DNA from 2 places in the Brevibacillus gelatini genome. Region 1 is predicted to be linked to the other one. Evidence: riboswitches for the same ligand, from Rfam matches in the RefSeq annotation. Region 1 holds a riboswitch; the other holds the start of a gene.
The links. Region 1 has a riboswitch for glycine ahead of gcvT (glycine cleavage system aminomethyltransferase GcvT). Riboswitches for the same ligand answer to the same signal wherever they lie in the genome.

Region 1 (14,812 bases):
GGAAGTCATGCCGCTCGTTTCCGTGGATGGCGAAGCTGTCGGCAATGGACAGCCCGGACCTGTCACCGTCAGGCTGCAAGCATTGTTTGAGCAGCACATTCACGACAGCGTGCTCGTTTAAGCTCTCGAATAAGCTATTCTTGCAAAATGGAAAGCTCTCCTGGCCAGTGCGAACGGTGTCCCAGGAGAGCTTTTTTCAGTAAATGATCCTGCTAGAAAACGATAACGGCCTAGCGGCGCAAATTCCACTCGTCTGTTCCATAGCGCGTTTTTGCCAGTTCCTCCGCCAACGCCAGCTCTTCGTCTGTGAGCGTGGACGGCACCAGCTCCACTTCCAGCCCGGTAGCAAATCCTTTGGAAAACGCCTCGATCGCTTCCTGCAAACTCACAGGCCGCGTGCTTACTTCGTTGATCGTCACCGCTTTTTGGCGGAAGCTGTCCATCATCCGCTGCTTGACGCGATCCGACGGGAAGTGCAACAGCGAGAACAAAAGTTCGACGTCCATATCGAGCAAAATAGAGCCGTGCTGGAGAATCACGCCCTTTTGCCGCGTCTGTGCGCTGCCTGCGACCTTTTTCCCTTCCACGACCAGCTCATACCACGATGGCGAATCGAAGCAAGCGGACGACCCTGGAGAGGAATACTTCTCTTTTTCCTCCTCGCTCGCAAGCGACACCATCTCTGCTTCCAGGCCAAGGTTTTGAAAGCCGTGCAAAAGGCCTAGACTGATGATTTTGTACGCTTCCGTCACACCGGACGGCATCCGCGGATGCTCCTCCGAAACGATCACGCTGTACGTCAGCTCCTGATCGTGCAGAACGGCACGTCCTCCTGTCGCACGGCGGACAAAGCCCAGCCCTTGCCTTTTCACTTCTTCCAGATTGATTTCTTTCATCGCCTTTTGAAAATAGCCAATCGACAGAGTAGCCGGGTCCCACGTGTAAAAACGAACGGTCGGGGGCACCTTGCCCTCGCTGTGCATCTGCAAAATCGCTTCGTCCACAGCCATGTTCATTGCCGGAGACATCGCATCAGTCACAATATAGCGCCACTGTTCCATCGTATGTACCTCCCTGATTCACAACACATTCATTGTACGCTTCTCCCCAATGGGGGGCAAGGTTTGGATCGGCTGCATCAATCGGTAAAGAAAAGCCGCCCTGTAGCAAGGCGACTTTTCCAAAAGAGAGCTATTAGGCTTGCGGTTGATAGCGCAGGATCGGCTTGCGTGCCGCTGTCGCTTCATCCAGACGTTTGACCACGGTTGTGTGCGGCGCTTCCTGTACAAGCTCTGGCGTTTCCTCGCACTCGCGGGCAATTTGCAGCATGACGTCGATGAACTCGTCGAGCGTTTCTTTTGTTTCAGTTTCGGTCGGCTCAATCATCAGGCACTCATCGACAATCAGCGGGAAGTAGATTGTCGGCGGATGGTAGCCGAAGTCGAGCAAACGTTTTGCAATGTCGAGGGTGCGAACGCCCAGCTTTTTCTGGAGCACGCCGGACAGGACAAACTCATGCTTGCAGACACGGTCATACGGCAGGTGGTAAGCCGCAGCCAGGCGGCGCATCATGTAGTTGGCGCTGAGCACGGCATTTTGCGAAACTTGCAGCAAGCCTTCCGGACCCATGCTGCGGATGTAGCTGTGTGCACGTACGAGAATGCCGAAGTTGCCGTTGTAGCCTTTTACGCGGCCGATGGAAGCCGGACGGTTGCTGTCCCAGTAGAAGGTGCCGTCTTCTTTTTTCGCCACGATCGGCGTTGGCAAGAACGGTTCGAGAATCTTTTTCACGCCGACAGGGCCAGCACCTGGTCCGCCCCCGCCGTGAGGTCCGGTAAACGTTTTGTGCAAGTTGAGATGCACCACGTCGAAGCCCATGTCGCCTGGGCGGGCGATGCCGAGAATCGCATTCGCGTTCGCACCATCGTAATACAAGAGGCCGCCTGCTTCGTGGACGATTTTCGCCATTTCCACGATGTCCTCTTCGAACAGACCGAGCGTGTTCGGGTTGGTCAGCATGAGTGCCGCTGTATCAGGGCCTACGGCATCGCGCAGCGCCTGAATGTCTACCAGGCCGCGCTCGTCAGAGGCGATGGTAATGGTTTCCAGTCCTGCTACTGCCGCAGAAGCCGGGTTCGTACCGTGCGCGGAGTTTGGCACGATCACTTTTGTGCGGTGGCCTTCGCCGCGGCTCTCGTGGTAGGCACGAATCATCATCAGACCAGTCCACTCGCCTGCCGCCCCGGCAGCCGGTTGCAGCGTGACCGCGTCCATTCCGGTGATCTCAGCCAGTTCTTCCTGCAGGTTGTACAAAAGCTCCAATGCACCCTGCACCGTTTCTTCCGGCTGGTACGGGTGAGTCAGGGCGAAGCCATCGTAGCGCGCCACGTCCTCGTTGACTTTAGGATTGTATTTCATCGTGCAGGAACCGAGCGGGTAGAAACCGTTGTCTACCCCGTGGTTGCGACGGGACAGTTCGGTGTAGTGACGAACCAGTTGCAGCTCGGATACTTCCGGCAATTCAGCAGGAGTTTCGCGGATGAGGTGCTTCGGCAGCAGGCTTGCCACCTCTACCTCTGGTACATCCAACGCCGGCAGATTGTAGCCCACACGGCCCGGTTTGCTCAATTCAAAAATCAGTGCTTTTTCCTGGTCTTTACGCACGTGTGATCGCCTCCAATTCAGCCGCCAATGTGTCGATTTCTTCCTTGGTCCGCAGCTCGGTTACCGCAAGCAGCGTATGGCCCGCAAATTCCGGATAATCCAGTCCCAGGTCGTAGCCGCCGATGATGCCTGCGTCAAGCAGCTTTTTGTTTACTTCGGCAACCGGTTTGGACAGCTTGACTACGAATTCGTTAAAGAACGGAGAGGTAAAGACGACTTCCAGTCCTTTTGCCTGCAGCGCTTGTTTGGCGTAGTGCGCTTTTTGCAGGTTCAACATCGCGATTTCCTGCACGCCCTGTTTTCCGAGCGCCGACATGGTGATCGATGCAGCCAGTGCCAGCAGTGCCTGGTTGGAGCAGATGTTGGACGTCGCTTTTTCACGGCGAATGTGTTGTTCGCGCGCTTGCAGCGTGAGAACGAAGCCGCGCTTGCCGTTTTCGTCTTTTGTCTGACCGACGATCCGGCCTGGCATTTTGCGCATCAGCTTGGTTGTTGTCGCGAAATATCCGCAGTGCGGTCCGCCAAACGATGCCGGGATGCCGAATGGCTGCATGTCGCCGACCACGATGTCTGCGCCCAGTTTGCCCGGTGCTTCCAGTACGCCAAGGGCAAGCGGGTTGGCGGACGTGACAAACAGTGCGCCTTTGCCATGGGCAATCGGCTCGATTGCTGCCAGGTCCTCGACGTTTCCGAAGAAGTTCGGGTATTGGACGATGACAGCCGCCGTATTTTCGTCCACAGCCGCTTCCAGCGCTGCGAGATCGGTCACTCCGTTGCTGTCGAGCCCAACCTCGACCAGCTCCACGCTTTGTCCGTAGGCGTATGTTTTCAGAACGCCGCGCGCTTCTGGATGAACAGCACGGGAGACGACAACGCGTTTTTTGCCCGTGTGGCCAGCCGCCATCATCGCCGCTTCTGCCAGCGAAGTCGCCCCATCGTACATGGAGGAGTTCGCTACTTCCATTCCGGTCAGTTCACATACCATCGTCTGGAATTCAAAAATCGCTTGCAGCTCACCCTGACTGATCTCAGGCTGATACGGCGTGTACGCTGTAAAAAATTCTCCGCGCAACAGCATGTGGTTCACTGTGCTCGGCATGTAGTGCTGGTAAACACCAGCGCCCAAAAAGTTTACGTGCGTGTTGAAGTTGACGTTTTTATTGGCCAGACGCGAGAAGTATTTCACCAGTTCCGGCTCGGACAGAGCTTCCGGAATGTTCAGCGCACCTTTGAAGCGCACTTCTTCCGGAATGTCTGCAAACAGGTCTTCTACACTGGAAACGCCCAGGGTATCGAGCATTTCGCGCTTGTCCTGATCGGTTTGGGGCAGGTAGCGATATTTCACGAACGTTGTCCTCCTCAAAATAAATGTATAGTGAGCGATTGCCTAGTTTTTCGGACGTTTGTAAAAAGGAGTGGCTACGACCTCGGCTTTGAGGCGCTTTCCGCGAATCTCCACTTCCAGCTGGGTGCCAAGCGCCGCATGCTCGCTTTTGACGAGCGCCAGGCCGACATTTTTCTTCAAGGTTGGGGATTGTGTACCTGTCGTCACTTCGCCCACCAGTTCTTCTCCGGCATAGACCGGGTAGTGCGTGCGCGGAATGCCGCGGTCAATCATCTCGATGCCGACGAGCTTGCGAGGCGCACCGTTTTCCTTTTGCGCCTTGAGCACTTCCTGGCCGATGAACGGCACTTCTTTGTCCACCTTCACCGCGAAGCCGATCCCCGCCTCAATCGGCGTGATGTCTTTGCTCAGCTCCTGACCGTACAGCGGCAGCTTGGCTTCGAAACGCAGCGTGTCGCGTGCGCCAAGTCCGCAAGGCAAAAGTCCGTCTTCCTTGCCGGCTGCAAGCAGCGCGTCCCACAGCTCTGCTGCGCGATCGGCCGCCAGGTAAATCTCAAAGCCGTCCTCGCCAGTATAGCCCGTGCGAGAGACAAGTGCCGGAATGCCAGCGATCTCTACGTCACGCTCGAAGCGGAAGAAGCCGATTTTCGACAGGTCTGTCGCGGTCAGCTTTCGCAAGATCGATTCGGCCAAAGGTCCCTGAATGGCGAGCTGCGCCGTTTGCGGCGAAATGTTTTCAATGGTCACACCTGGAATCAGGTGCTCTTTCAGCCATTCATAGTCTTTGTCAATGTTTCCGGCGTTAATGACGAGCAGGTAATGGTCGTCTGCGTATTTGTAAACGAGCAGATCGTCGACCGTACCGCCGTCCGGGTAGCAGAGCACACTGTACTGCGCTTGCCCGACAGCCAGCTTGGACACGTCGTTGGTGGTGACGCGCTGCAAATATTCGAGCGCACTCTCGCCTTTTACGTCTACCTCGCCCATGTGAGATACGTCAAACAAACCTGCTTTCGTGCGAACGGCTTCGTGCTCCTGGCCAATGCTGGAGAACTGTACAGGCAGCTCCCAACCACCGAAGTCAATCGTTTTGGCGCCGTATTTCGCGTAGGAATCAAATAGTGGCGTTCTTTTCAGATTGGACATGTGTGGCACCTCCTAAAGGCTGTTAGTCGGCATTGCTCCCCATGAAAAAACAGAGGCGAAAAAACGGGTACACCAAAAAGAATGGTGCCCATTTTTCCTCCTCTGTCCTTGGTACCTGAGAGTTACCTTGCCAATCAAGCGCGGCGGGGATCACCGCACCTGCAAGTTTCCCCTTTGGTGGCTCCATGATCGAGCTCTCTCCAGAGTTGCGTCCAGTAGAGGTTCTTTTGCCTGAGAGATTCACCGGTTCCGGCTTGCTCCTTCGGCGCTGCAGTGGTTCGCGCAGTCTCTCCCTGCTACTATCATTCGCTGTGGGTAGATGGTCATACATAAGTTTTTGCTGCGATTTCCATACTAATAAAAGAACTTCCTCTTTATCCTACCATGAGTGTCCGCTGTTGAAAATATGCAAATTAACAGTCAGATCAAGAAACGCTTAACAAAATGATAGATACGGTAACGATTGTTAAGTTTTTTGATAAGGCGTATGAAAGTTATGGCAGAGCTTTGTAAAGGAGTAACCTATATGCCGAATATTCCCGTTTCATTCGACACGAGCTGGATAGCCCCGCTGACGGAGCGCCTGCACGAAGACGGCCCCTGGGACAAATGGGAGCTGTTCAAGCTGGCGCTGGAAGCGGAAGAGGCCATGGCTGTCCGCGAGTTCGATCAGTTGCAATGCCTGAAATACTTGCCGCTTCTCTCCCCGTTTCCCCACCAGTTGCAGACGGCGGAACGGGTGCTCAACGAAATGCGCGGGCGCGCCATTCTCGCTGACGAGGTCGGTCTTGGCAAGACGATTGAAGCCGGGCTGATTATGAAGGAGTACATGGTCAGAGGGCTGGCGAAAAAAATTCTCGTGCTCGTTCCCGCCTCCCTCGTCATCCAGTGGACGAAGGAATTGCAGCAAAAATTCGGCATTCCTGCTGTGGCGCAAAAAAAGGAGTACATGTGGAGACAGCATGAGGTTGTCGTCGCTTCCATCGACACAGCGAAAAGAGACCCGCATCGCCGCCACGTGCTCGACATCGACTACGACATGCTGATTATCGACGAGGCGCACAAGCTCAAGAACAGGCGGACGCGAAACTATCAGTTCGTGAAGGAAATTCGCAAAAAATATTGCCTGCTGCTCACGGCCACCCCGATCCAGAACGAAATGGACGAGCTGTACAACCTGATTAATTTGTTGAAGCCGGGGCACCTCGGGCACTCCGCGTCGTTTGCCTCCAATTACGTCGAAGGGAAGCGCCAGTCGAAAAACAGCGACAAATTGCGCGAAGAAATTGAAAAAGTAATGATTCGCAACAAGCGAAGCGACGGCGGCATCCAGTTCACCAGCCGACGCGTCCAGTCGATTCCCATCGAGCTGTCGCAGGAGGAAATGGAGCTGTACGAGGGCGTCACCCGCTTTGTGCGCGACCAGTACCAGGCAGAGTCAGGGCTGTTCAACTCACTCGCGTTGATTACGCTCCAGCGCGAGGTTTGCTCCAGCAAGGAAGCCGCCTTCATGACGCTGTACAACATGCACCAGCGCACCAGCGAAGATTCTCCCCTGCGCGGCCAAATTTTGCAGCTGGTGGAGATGATTAAGCGGATCGAGACGCATTCCAAGGCGGCAAAAACGGTCGAGCTGCTCCAGGAGATCAACGACAAAGTCATCATTTTCACCGAGTACCGGGCGACGCAAAACTACCTGCAAAAATATTTGCATGACCACGGCATTACCTCTGTGCCGTTTCGCGGCGGATTCAAGCGCAGCAAAAAGGACTGGATGACCGACCTGTTTCAAAACCGCGCGCAGGTGCTCATCGCCACCGAAGCAGGTGGAGAAGGCATCAACCTGCAGTTTTGCAATCAGGTCATCAACTACGACATGCCGTGGAACCCGATGCGCGTCGAACAGCGGATCGGCCGCGTCCACCGTCTCGGCCAGAAGCGGGACGTGCACATTTACAATTTGTCCACCGTCGGCACAATCGAGGAGCACATTCTGAAACTCCTGTATGAAAAAATCGACCTGTTCGAGATGGTGATCGGCGAGCTGGACGACATCGTGGAGCGGCTCAACCTCAGTTCGTCCCTGGAAGAAAATCTGACCCAGATCATCATGGACTCCAAATCGACCCGCGAAATGGCCATCAAGCTCGACAACATGGGCCAGGCGATCCGCGCCAGCCGACAACTGCACGCCTCCCCTGCCCTGTCGGGAGCAGCAGAGCAATAGCCAAAACGCCCAAAAGAAAAGAGGTTTCCCCTGATGCAAGCCAACCAGGTCAGGCAATTTGTAGAACGCTACCTCGCGGCTTTTTCCGCACACATCGTCGAAACCCATCCGGATTACTTGACGGTCAAACTTCCGGTTGAGGTGGACAAGGATATTGGCAACCGCCCGTTTTACTGGAGTTGGGTCGAAAAAATGAATCTGGCTTACCAGCCGCTCGTGCTCACCTTTGCGTTTCATCCGGACCGGATGCCGGACGGACTGCGGGTCGAGCATCTGCATCTGGGTGCGATGCGCATGCAGCAAATTTTTGCCTCCGCGAAAAAGCACGGACGCTTTTTATGCATGTACGAGAAAAATACCGCTTCCCTGCCGGGCGCAGGCAAGCGCCGCTCCACGCCGCTCGTTCCCTGGCTCGGGCTCAACCTGAAAGTATCGCTCATCTGCGACAAGCGTCGCGACATCATGCTCTATCTCGGGATCAACCTGCACCAGCCGCGCCTCGTGCACGATTTTGCCTCATTCTTGTTTCAGCTGCCACTCTCCCCAACCATCCCGGATTACTTTTACACCCTCGACCGGAAGCTGTCTGTGGAAGAGGCGGTGGAGCTGGCAAAGCAGGAGGTCGATGCCGTTATCGCGCAGGAAGATCAGCAGTGGGCCATGGAAGCGCGGGCACGTTTGTCGGAGGAACTGGACATACTGGCTGCCTACTACGAAGAGCTTGCCCGGCGCGAGCCGCCCGCAGAGCAGGACAAGAGCGAATCTGCGGAGGCGGCAGATGCCCCCGCAGAGAAAGCCCCCATCCCGCTGCCTGTAGGTGCGACAGTCCAAGCCCGCGAGCCTGTTGTCGAAGCACAGCAATCACTTGACGAATACCGCTCGTCCGGGGGGCGAATCCTCGACTTTTTGCGTGCCAATAGCATCCAGGAGACACCCCGTGAGGAAATCAATCAGGAGGAATGGAAAAAAAGCACGCCGGAAGAAGAAAAACAGCGCCGGATGGACGAACTGCGCTGGCAGTACGAGCCGCGGATTGAGGTGCATTTTATCAACGGCGGACTGTTTTACTTGCACTCCACTCCGCCTGCCGAAAAAGCGCATCCGGCAAAAACGATGCGCCATCTCCCCGCATCCCGGCGAATGATGTAAAAGATCAGCGAGAAGAAGTGCCGAGACAGTGACAAGTTGCAACAAATCTTTTTGTCATAGCTGGTTACAATAGGAATAAGCTTAGCCTGTACAAAAGGTGGTGCATGTTTGTGACCAGACGATTCCTCCCCCTGCTCGGGGTACTTTTGTCTTTTGCGTTGCTCGCCTGGCCTGTCCAGGCAGAAGAAGAGACGGGCTGGAACCAAAAGTTTCACGCCCAAATCCAGACGTGGATGAACGAGCTTGCCACCCGTGATCCGCAATTCAAGGAGTGGCAACAAGCCGATACAGACGTGCAGACACTTGGTCCCAATCAACGCCAGTGGCTGGTCAGCATCAAAAAAGCGGACAAACAGGTCGGGTACCTGGTCGTAGGAGAAGAACCCGAAACGTTTGCCCAACCAAAATTCGTGCTATTGGAATACGGGGTCGGAGAATACATCTTGTTCGACGACGCTTTTGCCCCGCGGGAAATTGCCGCAGAACCCGTCTACGACGGATTTGCTTCCCACTGGCTGGTCACGCGGCAGTCCTCGTCGCAACTGGTAAATGCCAAGACGGGCGAAGTCTACCCCGCTTCGTTTACCGCAAGCGAGCCGGACTTTCGCAGCCTGTCCGCGCAAAGTCTCGTCCCTACCGGACAGCGGCTGACAGGGACGCGCATCCTGCAGCGGACGCAAAAAGATCCGTTTGACCAGATTGGCTGGGTCAGCCAGTTGCACAGGGACAGCGCGATTACGTGGCCGCAGTTGTGGCAGCAGGAAAACGATGCTTCGGTAACGCTGACCGTTCCCTTGTACCACTCCCAGGTGCTTGCTCCGTTCGTCGTCGGCTCACTCCATTTGTGGAACGATCAATACGCTTACGTGGGGGTATGGGACGAAGGTCTTCGCTTTGTCCCATACACGTATGCGCACAAGGTCGGTACCTTTCACGTAGCGCGTCAGCCGCAAAGCTGAACCGTCGTTTTTTCGCAAAAAAACAAGCTCTCCTGCCTGTCGATGGCGGAGAGCCTGTTTTTTTGCCGGGCTGCGTTCGCATGTCCACGCGAGAACGCAGCCTTGGCTTTTACGATCAACGATGATCGGTCGGGGAAAGGCGCTCGTGTACGGCATGAAAAACCTCATCGGCCGTCATTCCCTCTGCACTGATAATCGGTGCACCTGTAATCGTCTTGTTTTGATCGCCCAAAACGTTTATATCCTGACCCGTAATCACAATCGCATCGACGACCTGTTGCCAGTTTCCCAAATCAACCACATCATAGCCGTTGTCACTCAGCATTTTGCGAATCTGGGAAAGGGATTTTTCTACCGCTACTCTTGCCATACGCACCGCACCCTCCGTCCGCTTATCATGGTAGGTTTACTTGCGCCACAACAGCCGAATCGACATAGGGATCGCCCCGAACCAGCGTGCCGACCAAGGCTCACGCGGAGCCTTCCGCTGACGCCGTTCATCTTTTGGTGTCTCCATGTACTGGACAAACAATTTCGTCAGGTACTTCAAATACTCTTGAAAGGACATCGCACGTGACCTCCTTCGTACTCGCAGATACACGCCGTCTTTGCTTCCGGCAATGGCGCTGTCCTTTTTATTGTTGCCCGTCTTCTGCGCTTTCAACCACCTGCGCCCGAATTTCGTCCACGACTGCCTGCAGGCTTTTTCCGGTCGTATCCACCTGGATCGGGGCAAAATCGTACGCACCTGCGCGTTCCGCCAAGAGCGTTCTCACACGTTCTGCCACCCCTCCGGCAAGCAACGGGCGCGAGGTGTCGTTTTCCAGTCGTCTGATTAATTCTTCCTCGCTGGCATGAAGCGCAATCACTGTTCCTTTTGCCAGCATGACTTCGACGTTTTGCTTGCGCAGCACAGCTCCTCCGCCTGTCGTCAACACTTGCGGGCCATTGTCCAGAAGCTGTTGCAGCAGGCGGGACTCCAGATCGCGAAAATACGCCTCCCCGTGCCGGGCGAACAGCTCCGGGATGGAGCAGCCCGCTTCTTCGATGATGGCATGGTCCAGGTCCTTGTGGGCAATGCCCAGGGAATCAGCAAGCGCAACTCCGACCGTTGTCTTTCCGGTTCCCATAAAGCCGACGAGAATCAGGTTTTTCATTTTATTTCCGCCCCCTTTCCACTCGCTTTTCGCGTTTGAATTTTTACGGTTTTTTCGGCTGGATCGTAGTCAGTTGCCAATTCGAATACGTTTGCGAAAAACGATAGCGGCACCATGGTGCGCTCCTTGATTTCCATCAGCGGATGACCAAGGTCGAGCTTTTGCCCGTCGCGGATGGCGAAGCGCTCCCGCTCCTTCACCAACACTTCCCGGCCATAGCCTTTTACGCGAATCATCTGCTCCTTCTCGTCCCAACTGATGGCAAGCCCCAGTTTTTCCCCGAGTTCGCGCAGCGGCAAATACACCGTACCGCCCGTGGCTCTCGCCGGGATAGACGGATAAAAGCTCATGTTGTTGATGATCGTTGTAATATACGGCTCTAGCTGCACCTTGCTCAGACCGTCGCGATGCGGTTTTTTCGTCGCGTTCACGAAGTATTTCGCTTCGCCACGCAGCGTTTGCCCCAGCGCCTGGTCGAGATGCTCGGCCCCGATCACACTGCCGTGGTAATTTTGCTGTACGCGGTGGAGGAAGCTCTTGTACGCTTCATCGCCGATCTGCCTGCGCAGATGGTCAAACAGCAAGGCTCCTTTGGAATACCACGTCCAATGGAATTCTTCTTCGGTCGCGAATTTTTGCAACGGCTTGTCCAGCCAGCCGTTCGGGTAGCGCTCCTGCAGTCGGCGGACGTCGCGTTTGTACTCGTCGAGCAGCGTGGACGCCGACTGTGCACCGTACCGATTTTGCAAGTAATGGTACACACTCACCTCTACAAGCCCTTCGTCGAGCCAGCCGTGGGCGGCTTCCAGCGTCGCCACGCTGTTGTACCACCACAAATGGGCGATTTCATGCGGCAGCCAGTGATCGATCAGATTGCGCTGGTACATGTCGCGCTTGAAAATGGCGAGATTGGCGTACTCCATTGCATACGTCGTGCCGGGTGCTGTCTCGGCAATCGCGACGTGCGGGTACGGAAGCGGCCCGTACCAGTCGTTGTATGTAGGAAACACCGCTTCGGCAATCGTCTTGATCCGCTGGATGTTGCCTTTGTCCACAGAGGCGATGTCGACAGTCAGGTTCGGCCCGATCTGGATGGTTTCCACATGGTACAGCGGGCTGCCGACCAGGGCGAAATTCAGCAGCTTTTTGCCTTGATAGTGGATGAGCTGCTTGCTGCCCTCGATTGCCTTTGCACTGCCTTTGCCCCACGAACTGACCCAGTTGTAGCCCTTCGGGGAAATAAAGGAGACATCGTAATCCGCGTAGTGGTAAATAAACGGATCGCCAAAATCTACACGCTGCGGCGGGTCGTACCATTTTCCTTGCTGGTTTTGCGCGCCCAGCATCGGATACCACGTCGTCAGCGTCCAGATGTCGTCCTTGACCCCAAAGCGCGTTCCTCTGCGCGGCACCGGATTTTCAAACTCGATCGCGAGCGCCCCGCGCATTTCCGCGCCCAGCGGATTTGCCAGCTTGACCATGGACAGTCCGCGTTCAAACGCGAGCGGCTTGTCCTTGTAGCGGATCGATTTGACCGTCATTTTGTTCCACAGGTAATCATAGACGTACAGGCGCAAATCCGCCGTCTGCGGATTGTCAAATTCAATCGTCATCTTTCCCTTGATTTTTGCCTCGGATGTATGTAATTCGGCCTGGATCCTGTAAACGGGATGGAGATCCTTCACATAGGATGGCAGCGGCGGATCGTATGAAAAAGGATCGGCTCCGGTTTGCTCTGCCACCGTCGTTTGGCCTGTCTGCACGAATTTGATAATCTCTGGCCAGTAGCTGATGATGCCGATGGAGCCAAACAGGACCAGAATGGTTGCACATACCAGTAAACTCGTTTTTTGCAATGTCTTCATGACAGCCCCCAGAAATCGCTCGGCTGCAAGCGTCATTTTTGTTCCATTGTAGCAAATAACAACCGCTTGTGAGTAGAAAATTGTCAATCTGTCCGCCATGTTCGCCGCAAAGAAAAAGCCTCCCACTGCCTGCAGCCTGGGCGAACGGCGCAATTCCTACCATGTTTCATAGATGATTGTTCCTGTCTGGCTCAGATCGTAGCCGCCCACTGCTTCCAGTTCTTTTTGAAAAGCAGCGGATCGCAGGATGTCGAGGACGGCAGTGAGCAATGTCTCATTTTCCTTTGTCTTGAGCATCACGAGATCATACCTCTCCTTGACCATCGGCACGAACTCTACACCGACCAGCCGGGCTGCCTTTTCGATTCCGACGCCCACATCTGCTTCCTTGCGGGCAACCACTCCCGCCAGCGCAAGATGACTCGTCTCCTCGTGCTCGTAGCCGTTCACGTCGCGCCCTGCGATATTCGCCAGCCGAAGCTGCTCCTCAAGCAGCGTGCGTGCTCCCGAGCCTTTTTCGCGGTTGACGATCCGCACCCCCGGCTTGGCCAGGTCCGTCCAGGACAAAATCTGTTTGGGATTGCCTGCCTGCACGTAAAGGCCGGCCCAACGCGCCAGCATGTTGACGACGAGGAAGCGATGCCCGTTCAGGATGCGGCGAACGTATGGCACGTTGTACTCCATCGTCTCTCCGTCAAACAAGTGGGTACTGACAATATCAGCCTTGCCTGCGTACATGGCCACCAGGCTGTTCAGCGAGCCGCTGTAGGAGCGCAACGGCCTAAGCGGCAGTTCGCGTTTTTCCAGATGGCTGGCGAGCAAGTCAAGACTGACATCCTGCCCGCTGATAATGACGTGGCGCAGCGCGGAAGGCATCGTCTGCCCTGTTGTCGGCAAGGCTTGTCCTTGCATGGAATGAGCGGAAGCTTCACCCTGCGCCTGACGATACCCGCCTTTTGCCCGTGCCTTGTACGCCTCCAGATCACTTTCGTCCACACGCATCTGCCTGCCGACACGATACGCAGGCAGCTCGCCTTTTTTAATCAGATCGTAGACGGTCAGCTTCGAGATGCGCAAAATCTTCGCGATCTCTTCCGTTGTATACGATTTTTCGTGTGTCATGTCTGGCCCTCCGCTCGACTCTTTCCTTTCATTTTCTTTCAATTAGCGGAAAATCGCAATTGATTATTCACAGCAAAACACTATAATTCATTATATCCAGATATAACTAATTATAATTAAACATAACGAGTGGAGGGTAATCTGATGAAAAAACGATGGCTGGCTGTATGCGCAGCATTCACCCTGTTGCTCGGAGCATGCTCGACTGCACAGACAACTCCGCAGGCAACTGAATCTGCCCGGACAGAAAAGACTGCGCTGATGGTTTCCGCAGCGGCAAGCTTGACTGATGCCTTGGACGAGCTGAAAGCGTCTTTTGAGGCGGAAAATCCCGGAACGACCCTCACCTTCATCTTCGGCAGCTCGGGAAAGCTGGCTACCCAGATTTCGCAAGGCGCTCCTTCCGACGTCTTCCTGTCTGCCAGCCAAAAGGACATGGACGGGCTGGAAGAGAAGCAGTTGATCGTCAAAGAGACGCGCCAGAATTTCACTGGCAACGCGCTCGTGCTCATCGCAGACAAAGACAGTACGCTCGCCATCCCTTCTTTTGCAGACCTGGACAAACCGGAAATCAAGTACATCGCAGTCGGTGCGCCGGAAACCGTGCCCGCAGGCCGCTATGCAAAAGAAGCACTCGAAACGCTCAAGCTGTGGGATACCTTGTCTGGCCGGATGGTTTTCGCCAGTGACGTTCGCCAGGTGCTGACCTTCGTCGAGTCAGGCAACGCGGATGTCGGTATCGTCTATTCCAGCGACGCCGCGATCTCCAAAGAAGTGAAGGTGCTCGCGACAGCCAGCCCGGAATGGCACAAGCCGATCGTGTATCCGGGTGCGGTCGTCAGCAACTCGAAGCATCCGGATGCGGCAAAAGCTTTCCTTGCCTACTTGACAAGCGACAAAGGAAAGGCGATCTTACAGAAGTACGGATTCCAATAAAAATGGGGAGGTGGCTAGCGTGATGGAAACCAATCTGACACCGTTGATGCTCTCCTTGAAGGTGGCTGCGCTATCCACCTCCTTTGTGTTTGTACTTGGCATGCTCGGCGCACGCTGGATGACGCAAAAGGAGTTTTGGGGCAAAAACGTGCTGGAGTCGTTTTTCCTGCTCCCGCTCGTCCTGCCGCCGACTGTCGTTGGCTTCGGCTTGCTGCTCTTGTTCGGAAAAAACGGCTTTTTGG
Region 2 (14,812 bases), 650 kb from region 1:
GGCGTCTGAAGTGCGCGCCGCCTTCAACAAAAACGGCGGCAACATGGGTGTGACTGGCTCTGTAGCCTACATGTTCGACCCGACGGCAGTATTTGGCCTCGAAGGCAAAACAGCCGAGGAAGTGCTCGAAATTTTGATGGAAGCCGACGTAGACGTCCGCGACATTTTGGAAGAAGACGGGGCCGTCATCGTCTACGCTGAGCCGGAGCAGTTCCATGCCGTGCAGGAAGCGCTGAAAAAAGCGGGCATCAGCGAATTTACTGTCGCCGAGCTGACCATGCTCCCGCAAAACGAAGTGACGCTTTCCGCAGAAGCGCAAGCCCAGTTTGAAAAAATGATCGACGCTCTCGAAGACCTGGATGATGTGCAGCAGGTGTACCACAACGTCGATCTTGGAGAATAATTCAGTGTTGCAAGACCTTTGCTGCTTCGGTGGCGAAGGTCTTTTTCCTATGGCAAAATGGCAAAAAGAAAACCGCCTCCGAAAAGGAGACGGCATACATCGAGCTCGCTAGCTTTGAGGTGTTACCGATCACTGCGTGCGACGCATCTACCTCCAGTATGAAGTTAGAAGCTGTTAGCACTGTTGCGGTTTTCCTCTGTTCACTAGGTGATCGTGTAAATCATCCATGGCGCATCGCCTCCGTAGAAGACTACAGCCTTGTTTGAAAACACACCACCGAGCTCGATGAGTATAGTATGATCTGATTGACCGCTTTTATACACGCGAAATGCTTCAACTGTAAAGAGCAAGATGCTTATTTCAACAACCGCGCGGACAGCGCGTTCAAAAACGACTGGTTGCTGTAGGCGGTGCCTCCCGCCAATCCCGGGTTGACTGCATTTTCGTAGACCTGGCGGTTTTGAACCGCGCGCAGATTGCTCCATTCGCTTTGCTGTTTCAACTGCTCGAAAGCTTTGGCGGCGGCGGGATCGCTGCTTTTGTCGACCATGACAAACAAATAATCCGGGTCTGCCTGTGCCAGCTCTGCAAGGGAAAGCGGTACGGGCTCTTTTGCTTGCTCGACGACGCCTGGTGTCGCCAGTCCGAGATCGGTGTACAGCAAGTAGTTGTACCGCTCGTTTTTCGGATAGACGAGAAAAGCGCCTTCGTGAAACCATGCGGTCAAAACGATTTTGTCCTTGAGCGAAGCCAGCTTTTCACGCGTCTTTTCTATATTCGTCCGCACCTTGCTCACAATCGCATCGACGTTGGCGTCTTTGCCGCGCACCTCGGCAAGCAGCCGCAGATTGTCTTCCCAGTGCGCCCCGTTCGAGGAGACAGGGATCACCGTTGCCGCTGTTTCCAGCTTGCTGCGTTTTTCTGCGGACGTCTTGTCGGAAGTCAGGATGGTGTCCGGCCCCAAGGCGGCAAGATCGCCGACGTGGTCGATAATGTCCGCAGGGAGCTTCTGCGTATTTTGCGTAATCGCCGCGTATTCCTGCGGAAACGCCCCGTTTTTTTCGACCGTGGCGGCAAACGGCGGGATGCCTGTCAAAAGCGCATCTTCAAAGCTGCTGCGCGATTCAATAAAGGCGATTTGTTTGGTTCGTGCGGGGATTGTATAGGTGTTGCCCAAATACTGGATAGAACGTGTCGGCTTTGCGGCAGGATCGCCTGCGGCTTGTCCTCCTGGCCCGTTCGCACCGCATGCTGAAAGCAACAATAAAACAGCCGTTACAGGGATGGCCAGTAGCTTTTTATACATCCTTCGTCACTCCGATCGTACCTTGGTCTGTTAGTGGCATGAGAGGTCTTCCCAGTAAATTATAGGGTACCCGGATCGGGAGGGACTCCTTCATTCCTGAACTTTTTCAGACATTATGATGTCGGGCCTCCTTATAAATACATGAATGGAAAAGGGGGCGGCGTCAGCAGGTATAACAGACTGAATAATGGTTTTTTTCAGAATTGACATTGGCAGAGTGAGTATGCTTTACTAAAATCAATGATATGCAAGAAGTGAATAGTAGCGGATGATGGTTGTAGGAGAGACTAAACGAACGGTTTAGCACCGAAGGAGCAAGTCCCATAAAAGCCTTGGGATCAATCTCTCAGGTACCAGATACTACAAGCGGACGCACCTCTGGAGAGCGCTGACAAAGCCACCCAAGGGGAATACTCCTGGATCGCTTCAGGAGTTAAACTCTCAGGTAAAAAGGACAGAGGAAAGGTAGGGTATCGTCACTCTATCTTTCCCCTGTCCTTTTTTTCTGTGCAAAAGGATGGAAAGGTAGCGGTCGATGTTTTTCCACACGTTTCCAGGGGGCGATGTCATGAGCTTGCAGGAGCGCAACCAGTCTGCTGGACCAGAAGCTCGCAGTGAAGCAGTCAGGAGGGGCGACGATGGTATACAACAGCTGCTTTGACATTATCGGGCCGATCATGGTTGGCCCGTCCAGTTCGCATACGGCGGGGGTCGTGACGATTGGGAAGTTCGTCCACGACTTTCTCGGCGGCGGCATCGAGTCAGCCGAGATCGTGTTTTACGACTCCTTTTCGGAAACGCACAAGGGGCACGGGACAGACAAAGCGATCGTCGGCGGACTGCTCGGGCTGGACACGGATGACAGCCGCATCCGCGTGGCGCTTGAGCTGGCGGCAAAAAGAGGTGTTCGCCTCGCGTTCGAATGCCGGGGCGAGTGCCCGTATTACGACCATCCCAACACGCTGCTGGTCCGGGCGAAAACAGCCCGCGTTACGGCGGTCATCGGCGGTGTTTCGCTTGGCGGGGGCATCTCGAAAATTTTTTACGTCAACGAGTTCGCCGTCGACATCCCGCTGAACGCGCCGTACGACCTGAATGAGCTGCGAAACAAGCTTTGGCAAAAAACACGCTGTGAAGCTGTGGCAGGAGGTGCATAAGATGGACTTTGCCTCCATGGAAGAGCTGTTGGCTCTTTGTGAAGCGACGAACAAAAGCATAGCGGAAGTGATGGTGGCCCGCGAGAGCGCAAAAAGCGGCCGGCCGGAGCAGGAGATTGTCGAAGGGATGAAGCAGCGGCTGGTCAGGATGAAAGAGGCGATTGACCAGGGGGTAGCGGATCGCACGCTGGCGCCAAGCGGCATATCTGGCGGGGATGCCTACAAACTGGAGCGCTATCTGGAAAAAGGCGAGCAACTCACGGGGCAGATTGTCGGGGACGCGATGAAGTTTGCCTTCGCCACCTCGGAAATGAACGCGCGAATGGGAATCATCGTTGCGACGCCGACAGCAGGCTCGGCAGGGATTTTGCCCGGCTGCCTGTTTTCGTTGCATGAAAATCAAAAGTACACGTTCGAGCATCTGGTGATGGCGCTGTTCACGGCGAGCGCCATCGGCTATGTGATCGCCAACCGCGCCTTTATCTCGGGAGCGGCAGGGGGATGCCAGGCGGAAGTCGGCTCGGCGACGGCCATGGCTGCTGCGGCCATCGTCGAGACAAAGCAGGGAACGCCGCGCCAGGCCGTGCATGCTGCGGCCATCGCCTTGAAGTCCATGCTCGGCCTCGTCTGTGACCCGGTTGCCGGACTGGTAGAGGTTCCGTGCATCAAGCGCAATGTGCTCGGTTCCTCGCTCGCCTTTTCCGCCGCCGATATTGCCCTGGCCGGGATCGAGAGCCAGATTCCGTGCGATGAAGTGATCGGGGCGATGTACGAGATTGGGAAAAAAATGCCGCGTGCTTACCGCGAAACCGCGCTGGGCGGCCTGGCCGTCACGCCGACAGGCTCAGCCGTCAAAGAGAGAATCATGAAATAAAACGATACGGAGGAGAGTAGACATGAGTAAAGTTGTAGAAAACTGGCTGTACAGCAAGGAGCACGAGTGGGTAGAGGTGCTCAGCGAGACGCGCGTGCGCGTAGGGATTACCGATTTTGCCCAAAGTCAACTGGGGGACCTCGTGTTTGTCGAGCTTCCGCAGGTGGGTACCGAAGTGGTCGCCAATCAAACCATGGGCACGGTAGAGTCGGTCAAGGCCGTATCGGACCTGTTTTCGCCAGTCAGCGGCAAAGTCGTGGAAGTAAACAGCGAGCTGGAAGACAGCCCGGAGATCATCAACACGGATGCGTACCAAAAAGGCTGGATGATTGTCGTGGAAATCAGCGACCCGAGTGAGCTGTCCGAACTGCTTACTGCCGAACAGTACGCCGAATTTGCCTTGGAGGAATGAGCGTAAATGCTCCCGACGGATTGGGCAGTCTATGGGAAAGGGAAAAGCATCCAAAACGGGAGGAACCTATATGAACCAAGAGCCTGCAAAAAACGAAAATCGGGCGATCCTGCTCATTTCGTGCCCGGAGCGGCTGGGCATCATCTCGGCCGTCTCCAACCTGCTATTCAGCTACAAAGCGAACATTGTGCAGTTCGACCAGCATACGACAGACCCGCGCGACGGCATGTTTTTCATGCGCATTTTGTTTGATCTGGAGACGCTGTCCGAATCGTTCGGACAACTTGAGCAGGACCTGGCGAAAATGGCCAAGGATTACCCGATGGACTGGCGGCTCAGCAAAGAAAGCCAGAAAAAGCGCATGGCGATTTTCGTCTCGAAAATGGACCACTGTCTCGTCGAATTGCTCTGGCGCGTCAAGTCGCAGGAAATCCGCGTGGATATACCCATGGTCATCAGCAATCATCCGGACGCAAAAGAGACGGTGGAAGCGTACGGAATTCCTTTTTACCACATTCCGCTCACTACCCAGAGCAAGGAAGAGGCGGAGCGCAAGGCGCTGGAGCTGTTGCAGGGCAACGTCGACTTCATCGTCCTGGCCAGGTACATGCAAATTTTGTCCCCGCGCTTCATCGCGCATTACCCGAACCAGATTATCAACATCCATCATTCGTTTTTGCCCGCGTTCATCGGGGCCAATCCGTACAAACGCGCCTTCATGCGCGGCGTAAAGCTGATCGGGGCGACTGCCCACTACGTCACCAACGATCTGGACGAAGGGCCGATTATCGAGCAGGACGTCATTCGCGTCAACCATCGCTATACCGAGGAAGATTTGAAAGTGGCCGGCCGCCACGTCGAGCGCAACGTCCTGGCCCAGGCGATCTCCTGGCACGTCGAGGACAAAGTGATTGTGTACGGGAACAAGACGATTGTGTTTGCGTAGCTTTCACACGCCGAAAGACGCCAAAAAATCCACCTTGCATCGTCAGGTGGATTTTTTGGCGTTTTGCTCCTTCGTGCCGTTTACAATTGCTTTTTCGTCAACTGCCAAACGTCCATGAGATTCACTTTGCGCTTCGTCTGGTCGTTGTACAGCTTGTCCCCCTCGATCCGGTCCACGAACAGCACGCCGTTCAAATGGTCGATCTCATGCTGGATACAGCGGGCCAAAAAGCCTTCGCCCTCCAGCGTGAACGTTTCGCCCGCACGGTTTGCGCTCTGGATTTTCACGTACTGGGCGCGTTTCACAATGCCCGAGTACCCGGGAAAAGACAGGCATGCTTCCGGCCCGATCTGCTCCCCGTCCATCTCCAAAATTTCCGGGTTAACCAGTTCGATTAGCCCGTCTCCGCAATCCATGACGATCACGCGCTTCAAAAAGCCGACTTGCGGCGCGGCCAGCCCTGCCCGCCCTTCCTTGGCGTAGAGTGTCTCCGCCATATCATCCAACAGCTTGCCCAGCCTGTCATTAAACTCGGTGACGGGCTTTGCCGTTTTGCGTAAAATCGGATCTCCAAAAGGGAGGATTGTTTTTACTGCCATCTGCTTTCTACCTCCAAAGTATGCAAGTTACGTCTCTTTCTTTTGTGAGGGTGGGGTGTGCACCCACAGATCGTTCGGCGTGCATTCCAACGCCGTGCATAGCGCATCCAGCGTGTCGGCCTTCATTTGCTTCGGCTGGCCGTTGAGCAGCGCGCTGATCGACGGAGCCGAAATCTCATAGCCCGCCTTCTCCTTCAAGAGACGTGCGAGCGCTGCCCCGGACCAGATGCCTCTGTCAGCCATTACTTTCCGTAACATCCAGACAAGCATGCCTTCCCGTTCCCCCTCTCCTTTTGCCAGTCGGCAAGAAAATTAGGCACTGCCTAACATTTTTAGCTAATACCTAATATAACGGATTGGAAGAAAAAAGCAAGAGGCAACAAGACGGCGACTGCTTTTTGCCGCAACTCCCCGCGTGACTTTTTTCATGCCAGCAGGTATCGTGGAACGTAGAGGTGAGGTGAACACATGCGGTTTTATCGAAAATACATAAAGAAATACGGCGTGCTGGCGAGCATCACCATTATCTTTTTGATGGTGGAGGCGCTGTGCGATCTGTTTATGCCGACGATCATGTCGCGGATTATCGACATCGGCGTGGCGCAGCGCGACATGGATTACGTGCTGAAAACCGGGGGACTGATGCTCCTGATTACGGCCGTTGGCGCTGTCGCCGCCTCCATGCGCAACGTGTTTGCCAGTTATGTGTCGCAAAACTTCGGGTCGCAGTTGCGGTTTGATTTGTTTGCCAAGGTGCAGTCCTTGTCGTTTGACAGTCTCAACAAGTTCGACCGGGCATCGCTTGTCACCCGCCTGACCAATGACGTCAATCAGATCCAGATGTTTGCCAACGGGATGATGCGCATTTTCGTCAAGGCGCCGCTGGTGTGCATCGGGGGACTGTTCATGGCGACGCAGCTGAACCCGGATTTGGCGGTCGTGCTCGCTGTCGTCGTGCCGATTGTCGGCTTGCTGATCTTTTTGAATCTGAAAATCGGCTTTCCGCTGTTTCTCAAGGTGCAGCAAGCATTGGACCGGGTAAACGGAGCGATGCGCGAATATTTGGCGGGGGTGCGGGTCGTCAAGGCGTTCAACCGCTTTGATTTCGAGGTTGGCAAGTTCACGCGGGCCAACGAAGAGCTGCAAATGAAGTCGCTGTCTGCAACCCGCGTCATGTCCGTGTTCAGTCCGGCGATCATGCTTGTGGTCAACCTGGGGATTGTCGCCGTGCTCTGGCTGGGCGGCCTTGGCGTGGAGCAAGGAAATATCCAGGTCGGCCACATTATCGCGTTCATCAACTACATGACACAAATCTTGTTTTCCCTGATGATGATCTCCATGGTATTCAACATGTTCGTGCGGGCCAGAGCGTCGGCAGGGCGGATCGCCGAAGTTTTTGCCGAGGAAAACCGGATGAACTGGAAAGAGGACGCAGCACTTGGCCAGGAGCCGGGGGAAGAAAAAGGCCGGATCGACTTCGATGAGGTCAGCTTTTCGTACGAGGGCGAGGATGGACAGCCTGTGTTGAAGCGTATTTCGTTTTCGTGCCTGCCGAAAGAGACAGTGGGAATCATCGGCTCGACCGGATCGGGGAAAAGCAGCCTGGTCAACCTGATTCCGCGCTTCTACGATGTGACGGCAGGGACGGTTCGCGTAAACGGCCGGGATGTCCGCGAGGTTGATCCGGCCAGGCTGCGGGAAAAAATAGCGATCGTTCCGCAAAAGACGACGCTGTTTACGGGAACCGTGCTGGAAAACATTCGCTGGGGCAAGGAGGATGCCACGGAGGAGGAAGTGGAAGCAGCGGCCCGGATGGCGCAAGCCCATGAGTTTATTGCAGCGACACCGGAAGGCTACCAGACGCGTGTCGGCCAAGGCGGGGTCAATTTTTCCGGCGGGCAGAAACAGCGCATCTCCATCGCCAGGGCGTTGGTGAAAAAGCCGGAGATTCTCATTCTCGACGACAGCACGAGCGCGGTCGACGTCGCGACGGAAAGCAAGATCAAGGAAGCGTTGCAAACCTATGCAAAAGACCTGACCTGCATCCTGATCGCGCAGCGGATCACCTCAGTGATGGATGCCGACAAGATCATCGTGCTCGACGACGGAGAGGTCGCCGGAATTGGCACGCATGAAACGCTGCTCGCGACGTGCAGGGTTTACCAGGAAATCTTTACGTCGCAAATCGGCAAGGAGGTGAGCTAGGATGAGCAAGCAGCAAAAAGAACTTCCGGTTTTTGCTCCCGGTCCGGGCCGCGGCTTCAGACATGGCGGAGCGCGGGGGCCGGTGAGCAAGCCGAAAAACTTTTCCGCTACGTTAAAAAGACTCTGGCAAGCGTTCGGACGGGAAAAAAGATGGCTGCCGCTCGTGTTCGCCATCGTCTGCGTAGACGGTTTGCTGATGCTTTCGGCCCCGTACCTGATCGGAAAGGCAATCGACGCAATGACAGGCATAGAACAGTCGTTCAGCTTTTTGTCGATCATCATTCTCGCGTTGCTCGGCTCGTACATCGCAGACGGAGCCTTGACGTTTTTGCAGGGCTGGCTGATCGCGGGCATCACGCAGCGGATCGTGACCAACATGCGGCAAGCTTTGTTTGAAAAGCTGCAAAAGCTGCCGATTGCCTTTTTCGACTCGCGCACGCACGGCGAGCTGATGAGCCGCCTGACCAACGATATTGACAACGTCAGCAACTCGATCTCGCAGTCGACGACACAGTTGATGTCCGGGGTCATCGCAATCGCCGGATCACTGGTGATGATGCTCGTGCTATCACCGATCCTCACGCTCGCCTGCCTGATTACGGTGCCGCTCGTCTTTTTGCTCACCCGTACGATTGCGAAGCGAACCAGTGTGCTGTTCAAACATCAGCAAAGCGAGCTGGGCAAGCTGAACGGTCACATTGAAGAGACGATTTCCGGGATTCAGGTCGTCAAGGCGTTCAACCACGAGGAAAAGGCGATTGCCGACTTTGCCGCGATCAACGACAGGCTGTGCAAGGTCGGAATGAAGGCGCAAATCTGGTCGGGCTTTTTGATGCCGATTATGAACGTGATTAACAACCTTGGCTTTGCAGTCGTGGCGATTGTCGGAGGGATACTGGCAGTCAAAGGGATGATTACCGTCGGGGTGATCGCCAGCTTTCTCAGCTATTCTCGGCAGTTTGTCCGCCCACTGAACGATCTTGCCAACATTTTCAACGTGCTGCAATCCGGCGTTGCGGGCGCGGAGCGGGTGTTCGAGGTGCTGGATGAGCGGGAGGAAACGCTCGATGCCCCTGACGCCGCTGTGCTCGCGCAGCCAAAGGGACACGTCGTATTCGACCGGGTGAGCTTCGGCTATCGCCCCGACCAGCCGATTTTGCAAAACGTCAGCTTCGAGGCGCAGGCGGGAAGCATGACGGCTCTGGTCGGTCCGACGGGTGCGGGCAAAACGACCATCGTCAATTTGCTGACGCGTTTTTACGATGTGACAGAAGGAACGATCTACCTCGACGGCAAAGACATCCGCGAATACACGCGGGACAGCCTGCGCAGGAGCTTTGGCTTCGTTTTGCAGGACACGTATCTGTTTTCCGGGACGATCAAGGAAAATATCATGTACGGCAAGCCTGACGCGACAGACGCCGAGGTCGAGGCTGCGGCGAAAATGGCGCATGCCGATGTGTTCATCCATCGGCTGCCCAAGGGCTACGATACGCAGCTGACGGAAAACGGCGGCAATTTGAGCCAGGGGCAGCGTCAGCTTTTAGCGATTGCCCGCGTGATTCTCGCCCGCCCGGCGATGCTGATTCTCGACGAGGCGACGAGCAGCATCGACACGCGGACAGAGCTGATGATCCAGGATGCGCTTGCAAAGATCATGGAAGGACGCACGAGCTTTGTGATCGCACACAGGCTCAGCACGATCCGCGACGCCGATACGATCATGGTCGTGGATCGCGGGGAGATCGTGGAAAAAGGCAGCCACGACGATCTGCTCGCGCAAAAAGGAGTGTACTACCAGTTGTTTTACAACCAGTTCAAAAACTTGTACGCCGCATCATCCTGATTCAGCCCCCGCGTTGTACGGCCACGCTCTCGTTCAGCCTCATGTATGTGCAAGGAACGAAAGGAGTAGAGATGATTCGATGACCATTGGCGGTTTTCAAAGCGGCTTTTCGGCCAGAAAAGTGCCGCGCTCGGAAGTGAAGTGGGAGCAGTTTCTCATCTGCAGCCACGGCTGCGAGGAAGTCATCCAACTGATTTCCCACGTATCCGGCGAGGTCGAGTTTGAACTGTGCAAAATCGAGGCTGAGCGCATGGGGAAGGTGCTGCTTGCGGCAGCAAAGACAGAAAGTAGTTGAAACTTGGCGTCTGCTGACCCGTATGTATAAACGAACAGATAAAAAGGGGAGGCGGAACATGAACGACAACAACGTAGTGAAAATGAATCCGTTCCAAGCCGGGGGAAAGCTGCTCACAACCATTCTCGTCCTTGCCGTATTGGTCTTGCTCGGGACCCAATCGTTCACGATCATATCTGCGGGGCATAGCGGTGTTGTGCTGCAGTTGGGTGCGGTACAGCCAAAAGTATTGCAGGAAGGCATGCACTTTAAAATTCCTTTTATCCAAACCGTCATTCCGATGGAGGTACGGGTACAAAAATCCGAGTCGAGTCAAACGTCTGCTTCGCGTGACCTGCAAACCGTCTCGACGACTATCGCGGTCAACCACCATCTGGACAGCGAAAACGTCAACAAGCTGTACCAGCAGGTAGGGCTTGAATACAACAGCCGCATTGTCGACCCGGCGATCGCCGAAGCGCTGAAAGCGGTCACGGCGCAGTACACGGCAGAAGAATTGATCTCCAAGCGCTCCGAGGTGAGCAGCAAAGTCAAGGAAGCGCTGCGGCAAAAGCTGTCTGCCTACCACATCATTCTCGATGAGATCAACATTCGCGAGTTTACGTTCAGCGATGAGTTTAACCGCGCAATCGAGTCGAAGCAAATAGCGGAGCAGCAGGCGCTCAAATCGAAGCTCGACCTGGAGCGGATCAAGATCGAAAAGGAACAGGAGATCACGCGCGCACAGGCACAGGCCGAAGCGCTGCGCCTGCAAAAGCAGGAGGTCACACCGGAGCTGATTCAGCTCAGACAGATCGAAGCGCAACTGGAAGCGATTCGCAAGTGGGACGGCAAGCTGCCGAACGTTACAGGCGGCGCGACTCCGTTCATCAACGTCGGAAACCAGTAACGACAGCAACGAAGACCATCCGGGCCGAAAATCAGCCGGATGGTCTTCGTTTTGCTTTAGCGCGTACTCTCAAACAGTTCCAGCCATTCGCCGTCCGGACCGCGGAAAAACATGTAGCGGGAGCCGTTGGGCAGCGTCGTGATCGCTTCGTCGATGAAGGAGACGTCAAGCTGTTTCAGCCGCTCGATCTCGGCTTCGAGGTTATCTACCGCAAACGCGAGATGATGCACCTTGCCTTCCTCCGGCAGCGCGTCGTTGTAGCCGTGAATCAGCTCCAGCTCGGTTTCTGTGCTGCCTGGAAACCCGAGAAAAGCAAGCGTAATAATCTGATTGGAATGCACGAGTGTCCCTTTCAGCTCCATGCCGATCACTTTCGTGTAAAAGGCGATGGACGCTTCCAAATCTTTGACCATCAGCCCGACGTGCTCGATTTTTTTGATTGCCATGCGCAATATCGTCCTTTCTCTGACAAGCTCGTTTTCTTTATTTTAGAAGATTTTTTGCGAAAAGTCTGCCTATCTCATGCTGCTTGCAGTTCGGAGGTATGACTTGTGCCGATGGCTTCCATGGCATGGGGGGATTATTCAGTCATTTCGCAATTTCGTTTCCTGGCCTGCCGATCGTGTATGATGGTTACAGAATGGTCCGGACAAGAGGTGGAAAAAGATGAAGGCATTGCCGATCGATGCAGTATTGCCGGAGCTGACCGCAGCGCTCGCCAAAAGCAGCAGCGCCGTCCTGGTCGCCGCTCCCGGAGCAGGGAAAACAACCAGGGTGCCGCTCGCTTTACTGGAGCAGGCATGGCTATCTGAAAAACGCATTCTCATGCTGGAGCCGCGGCGGCTGGCAGCGCGGGCGGCTGCGGACTACATGGCGCGGCAGCTTGGCGAGCAAGTGGGCGAGACGGTAGGGTATCGGGTCAAGCACGATACGCGAGTCGGCCCGCGCACGCGAATGGAAGTGATAACCGAAGGAATATTGACGCGGATGCTCCAGGACGATCCCGAACTTGCAGGTGTCGGCCTGCTCATTTTCGACGAGTTTCACGAACGGAGCCTGCATGCCGATCTGGGACTGGCGCTCAGCTTGCAGGCGCAAAGCCTGTTTCGCGAAGACTTGCGCATTCTGGTCATGTCGGCGACACTGGCGGCGGAGCCTGTCGCCCGCCTGCTGGGGGATGCTCCTGTCATCGTGAGTGAAGGCAGAGCGTTTCCCGTCGAGACGCGCTTTTTGCCGAAGCCGTGGACGGGCGCGGTCGAGGAAGCAGTCACCCGTACCGTTTTGTCTGCATTGGCGGAGGAGGCAGGGGATGTGCTCGTATTTTTGCCGGGAGCCAAAGAAATTCGTACGACACAAACTTTGCTGGCCAAAAGCGGGCTCGCTGCAAACGTGCGCGTCTACCCGCTGTATGGGGCGCTGGCACAGCACGAGCAGGATGTGGCGATTCAACCGGGCCGAGCGGGCGAGCGAAAAGTTGTGCTCGCCACCTCGATTGCGGAGACGAGCCTGACCGTTGAGGGGGTGCGAATCGTGATTGACAGCGGTTGGAAAAGGCTGCCGCGCTTTTCTTCGCGCACCGGGATGACGAGGCTGGAGACGGTTCGGGTGTCGCGGGCGGCTGCCGACCAGCGTAGAGGGAGGGCAGGCAGGCTTGAAGCAGGTGTCTGTTACCGACTGTGGACAGAGCAGGAGGACCGGATGCTTGCAGCGCACGAGCCGCCGGAAATCACAGAAGCAGACCTCGCCTCGCTCGCCCTGGAGCTGGCAGCCTGGGGCGTGAACGATGTAGAGGAACTGCAATGGCTGGATGTTCCGCCAAAAGCCGCTTTGGCCCAGGCGCGGGAGTTGCTTCAGCAACTGGGGGCGCTGGACGGGCACAGCCAGATTACCGCACACGGCAGAATGCTGGCCGGGATGGGGCTGCATCCAAGGCTTGGGCACATGATTCAACAAGCGGGCAAGCTCGGGCTTGGAGAGCTGGCCTGCGAACTGGCCGTGCTGCTGGAAGAGCGGGAAATCGTCCGGGGCCGAGCGGCTTTTGCCGACGCGGACATCAGCGCGCGGGTAGAGCTTTTGCGGCTCGTCGCCGGAAAAAAAGGCGGGACACGCGCTGTTGCGGAAGGACAGGTGGATGAGGCGCTCTGTCGGCGGCTGTGGAGCGAAGCGGCGCAACTCAAGCGGCAGTGGGGAGGCGCGAGTACGGTTGAAAACGTGGCGGACATAAGCCAGACGGGCAGGCTGTTGGCCTTTGCCTACCCGGACCGGATCGCCCAGCGCCGGGGAGACGGGCGATACTTGCTGCGAAATGGCCGCGGCGCGGCGTTTGCGGTTGAACAGCCTTTGGCTTTTGCCCCGTATGTAGTCGCGCCGCTGTTGGACGATCAGGGAGCGGACAGCCGGATCATGCTCGCCGCAGCGGTGGAGGAAAGCGACCTGTACCGCGACTGGTCCGGGCAAATCACGGAGGAAACGTCTGTCTGGTGGGACCGTTCCGCTCAGGCGGTGCGGGCGCGTACGCGAAAAAAGCTCGGGGCATTCGTCTTGCAGGAGGTGGCGGCAGAAGCGGAAGCCGATGCGGTGCTGCAGGCTCTGCTTACGGGCATTCGGACGGAAGGGCTGGAGCTTTTGCCGTGGAGCCGTCACGCCCGCCAGTTCAGAGAACGGCTGCAGTTCATGCACAGCATTTTGCCGGACTGGCCCAGGGCAGATGACGAAGCCTTGCTCGACACGCTGGAGGAATGGCTTGCGCCGCATGTGTACGGCATGCGCAAAAAAGACGATCTGCAAGAGCTGTCCATGACTGCGGTGCTGGAAGGAATGCTGAGTTGGGAAGAGCGACAGCAGCTGGATGAGTACGCACCTACGCATATCACCGTTCCAAGCGGCTCGAAAATCGCTGTCGACTACAGCGACCCTGCCGCGCCGTGCCTGTCTGTTAAGCTGCAGGAGCTGTTCGGCTGGCACGATACACCGCGCATCGGCCGGGGCAAGGTGCCGCTGACGCTGCACCTGCTCTCCCCGGCACAGCGTCCGGTGCAGGTGACACGAGATTTGGCCAGTTTTTGGCAGCAGACGTACTTCGAGGTGAAAAAAGACTTGAAAGGGCGCTATCCGAAGCATTACTGGCCGGACGATCCGCTGGCCGCGATCCCGACGAACCGGGTGCGCCCGCAGAAATAGTCCATTAGGGCTTTACGGGCCTGCCGCTTTTGTAGAGATCGGACCAGAAAAAGCCGACGGGCGCAACCAGGCTCAGGGCGATATTTCCCAACTTCCTAGTTCCATGTGCGCAAGTCGGCTGCAAACTGAAACTTTCACGCGCTTTGCGTCCGTCAAGAACATGACGCGATTCACGTACTACCCTCTCTATTTTCTTGGGGCTGCCTCTTCATCGGGCAGTCCTTTTTGTTTGTCGGAAGCGCTGTTTCCCCAGCGACCGCGATAGATCAACTGCTGCAGGTCCTCCCGCTTTGCCCATTGGTGTATTTCCAAAAGCGGCCGATCCGGGTAATGATCGGTATAGCCGATGGACAACAGCGCTACCGGATCGATGTGCGGCGGGATGTTCAGGATGCGGCGGACGTCCGCCTTTTTGTAAAAGCTGACCCAGCCCATCGCCAAATCTTCCGCGTACGCTGCGAGCCACATGTTTTGGATGGCACAACTGACGGACATGATGTCTGTCTCGGGAATCGAATTGCGCCCGAGCACGTGATCGCCGCCGCGTGTCGGGTCGCAGGTGACGCAGATGGTGAGCGGCGCTTCCATGATGCCTTGAACTTTCAGTGCGAGAAAAGCGGCTTCGCGCCCTGTTCCTTCGTAGTGGATGGCGAGGGCGCGCCGCTCCTTGTCCGCACAGTCAGCCAGCGCCTGCTTGGTC

Region 2: linked by a shared signal. The riboswitch ahead of AAFJ72_RS06165 (serine dehydratase beta chain) and the one ahead of gcvT (glycine cleavage system aminomethyltransferase GcvT) in region 1 are both predicted to bind glycine.

Annotation. Positions count from the first base shown of each region.
Region 1 is NZ_CP154342.1:1,868,594-1,883,405, reverse strand. Features, by position in the region: gene dat (D-amino-acid transaminase) at 1-121, shown strand, start outside; gene AAFJ72_RS09305 (lipoate--protein ligase family protein) at 231-1,061, opposite strand; gene gcvPB (aminomethyl-transferring glycine dehydrogenase subunit GcvPB) at 1,195-2,664, opposite strand; gene gcvPA (aminomethyl-transferring glycine dehydrogenase subunit GcvPA) at 2,657-4,009, opposite strand; gene gcvT (glycine cleavage system aminomethyltransferase GcvT) at 4,052-5,155, opposite strand; glycine riboswitch at 5,248-5,364, opposite strand; glycine riboswitch at 5,365-5,461, opposite strand; gene AAFJ72_RS09285 (DEAD/DEAH box helicase) at 5,682-7,382, shown strand; gene AAFJ72_RS09280 (YqhG family protein) at 7,416-8,531, shown strand; gene AAFJ72_RS09275 (hypothetical protein) at 8,642-9,490, shown strand; gene AAFJ72_RS09270 (YkuS family protein) at 9,606-9,860, opposite strand; gene AAFJ72_RS09265 (YqzE family protein) at 9,897-10,058, opposite strand; gene AAFJ72_RS09260 (shikimate kinase) at 10,126-10,647, opposite strand; gene AAFJ72_RS09255 (stalk domain-containing protein) at 10,644-12,512, opposite strand; gene AAFJ72_RS09250 (substrate-binding domain-containing protein) at 12,669-13,634, opposite strand; gene modA (molybdate ABC transporter substrate-binding protein) at 13,779-14,570, shown strand; gene modB (molybdate ABC transporter permease subunit) at 14,593-14,812, shown strand, end outside.
Region 2 is NZ_CP154342.1:1,222,267-1,237,078, forward strand. Features, by position in the region: gene AAFJ72_RS06155 (YebC/PmpR family DNA-binding transcriptional regulator) at 1-403, shown strand, start outside; gene AAFJ72_RS06160 (ABC transporter substrate-binding protein) at 759-1,709, opposite strand; glycine riboswitch at 1,978-2,082, shown strand; partial or broken gene AAFJ72_RS06165 (serine dehydratase beta chain) at 2,420-2,866, shown strand; gene sdaAA (L-serine ammonia-lyase, iron-sulfur-dependent, subunit alpha) at 2,868-3,740, shown strand; gene gcvH (glycine cleavage system protein GcvH) at 3,763-4,152, shown strand; gene purU (formyltetrahydrofolate deformylase) at 4,223-5,098, shown strand; gene def (peptide deformylase) at 5,179-5,697, opposite strand; gene AAFJ72_RS06190 (helix-turn-helix domain-containing protein) at 5,725-5,967, opposite strand; gene AAFJ72_RS06195 (ABC transporter ATP-binding protein) at 6,166-7,902, shown strand; gene AAFJ72_RS06200 (ABC transporter ATP-binding protein) at 7,904-9,748, shown strand; gene AAFJ72_RS06205 (hypothetical protein) at 9,828-10,043, shown strand; gene AAFJ72_RS06210 (prohibitin family protein) at 10,102-10,932, shown strand; gene AAFJ72_RS06215 (VOC family protein) at 10,989-11,378, opposite strand; gene hrpB (ATP-dependent helicase HrpB) at 11,599-14,112, shown strand; gene bluB (5,6-dimethylbenzimidazole synthase) at 14,299-14,812, opposite strand, start outside.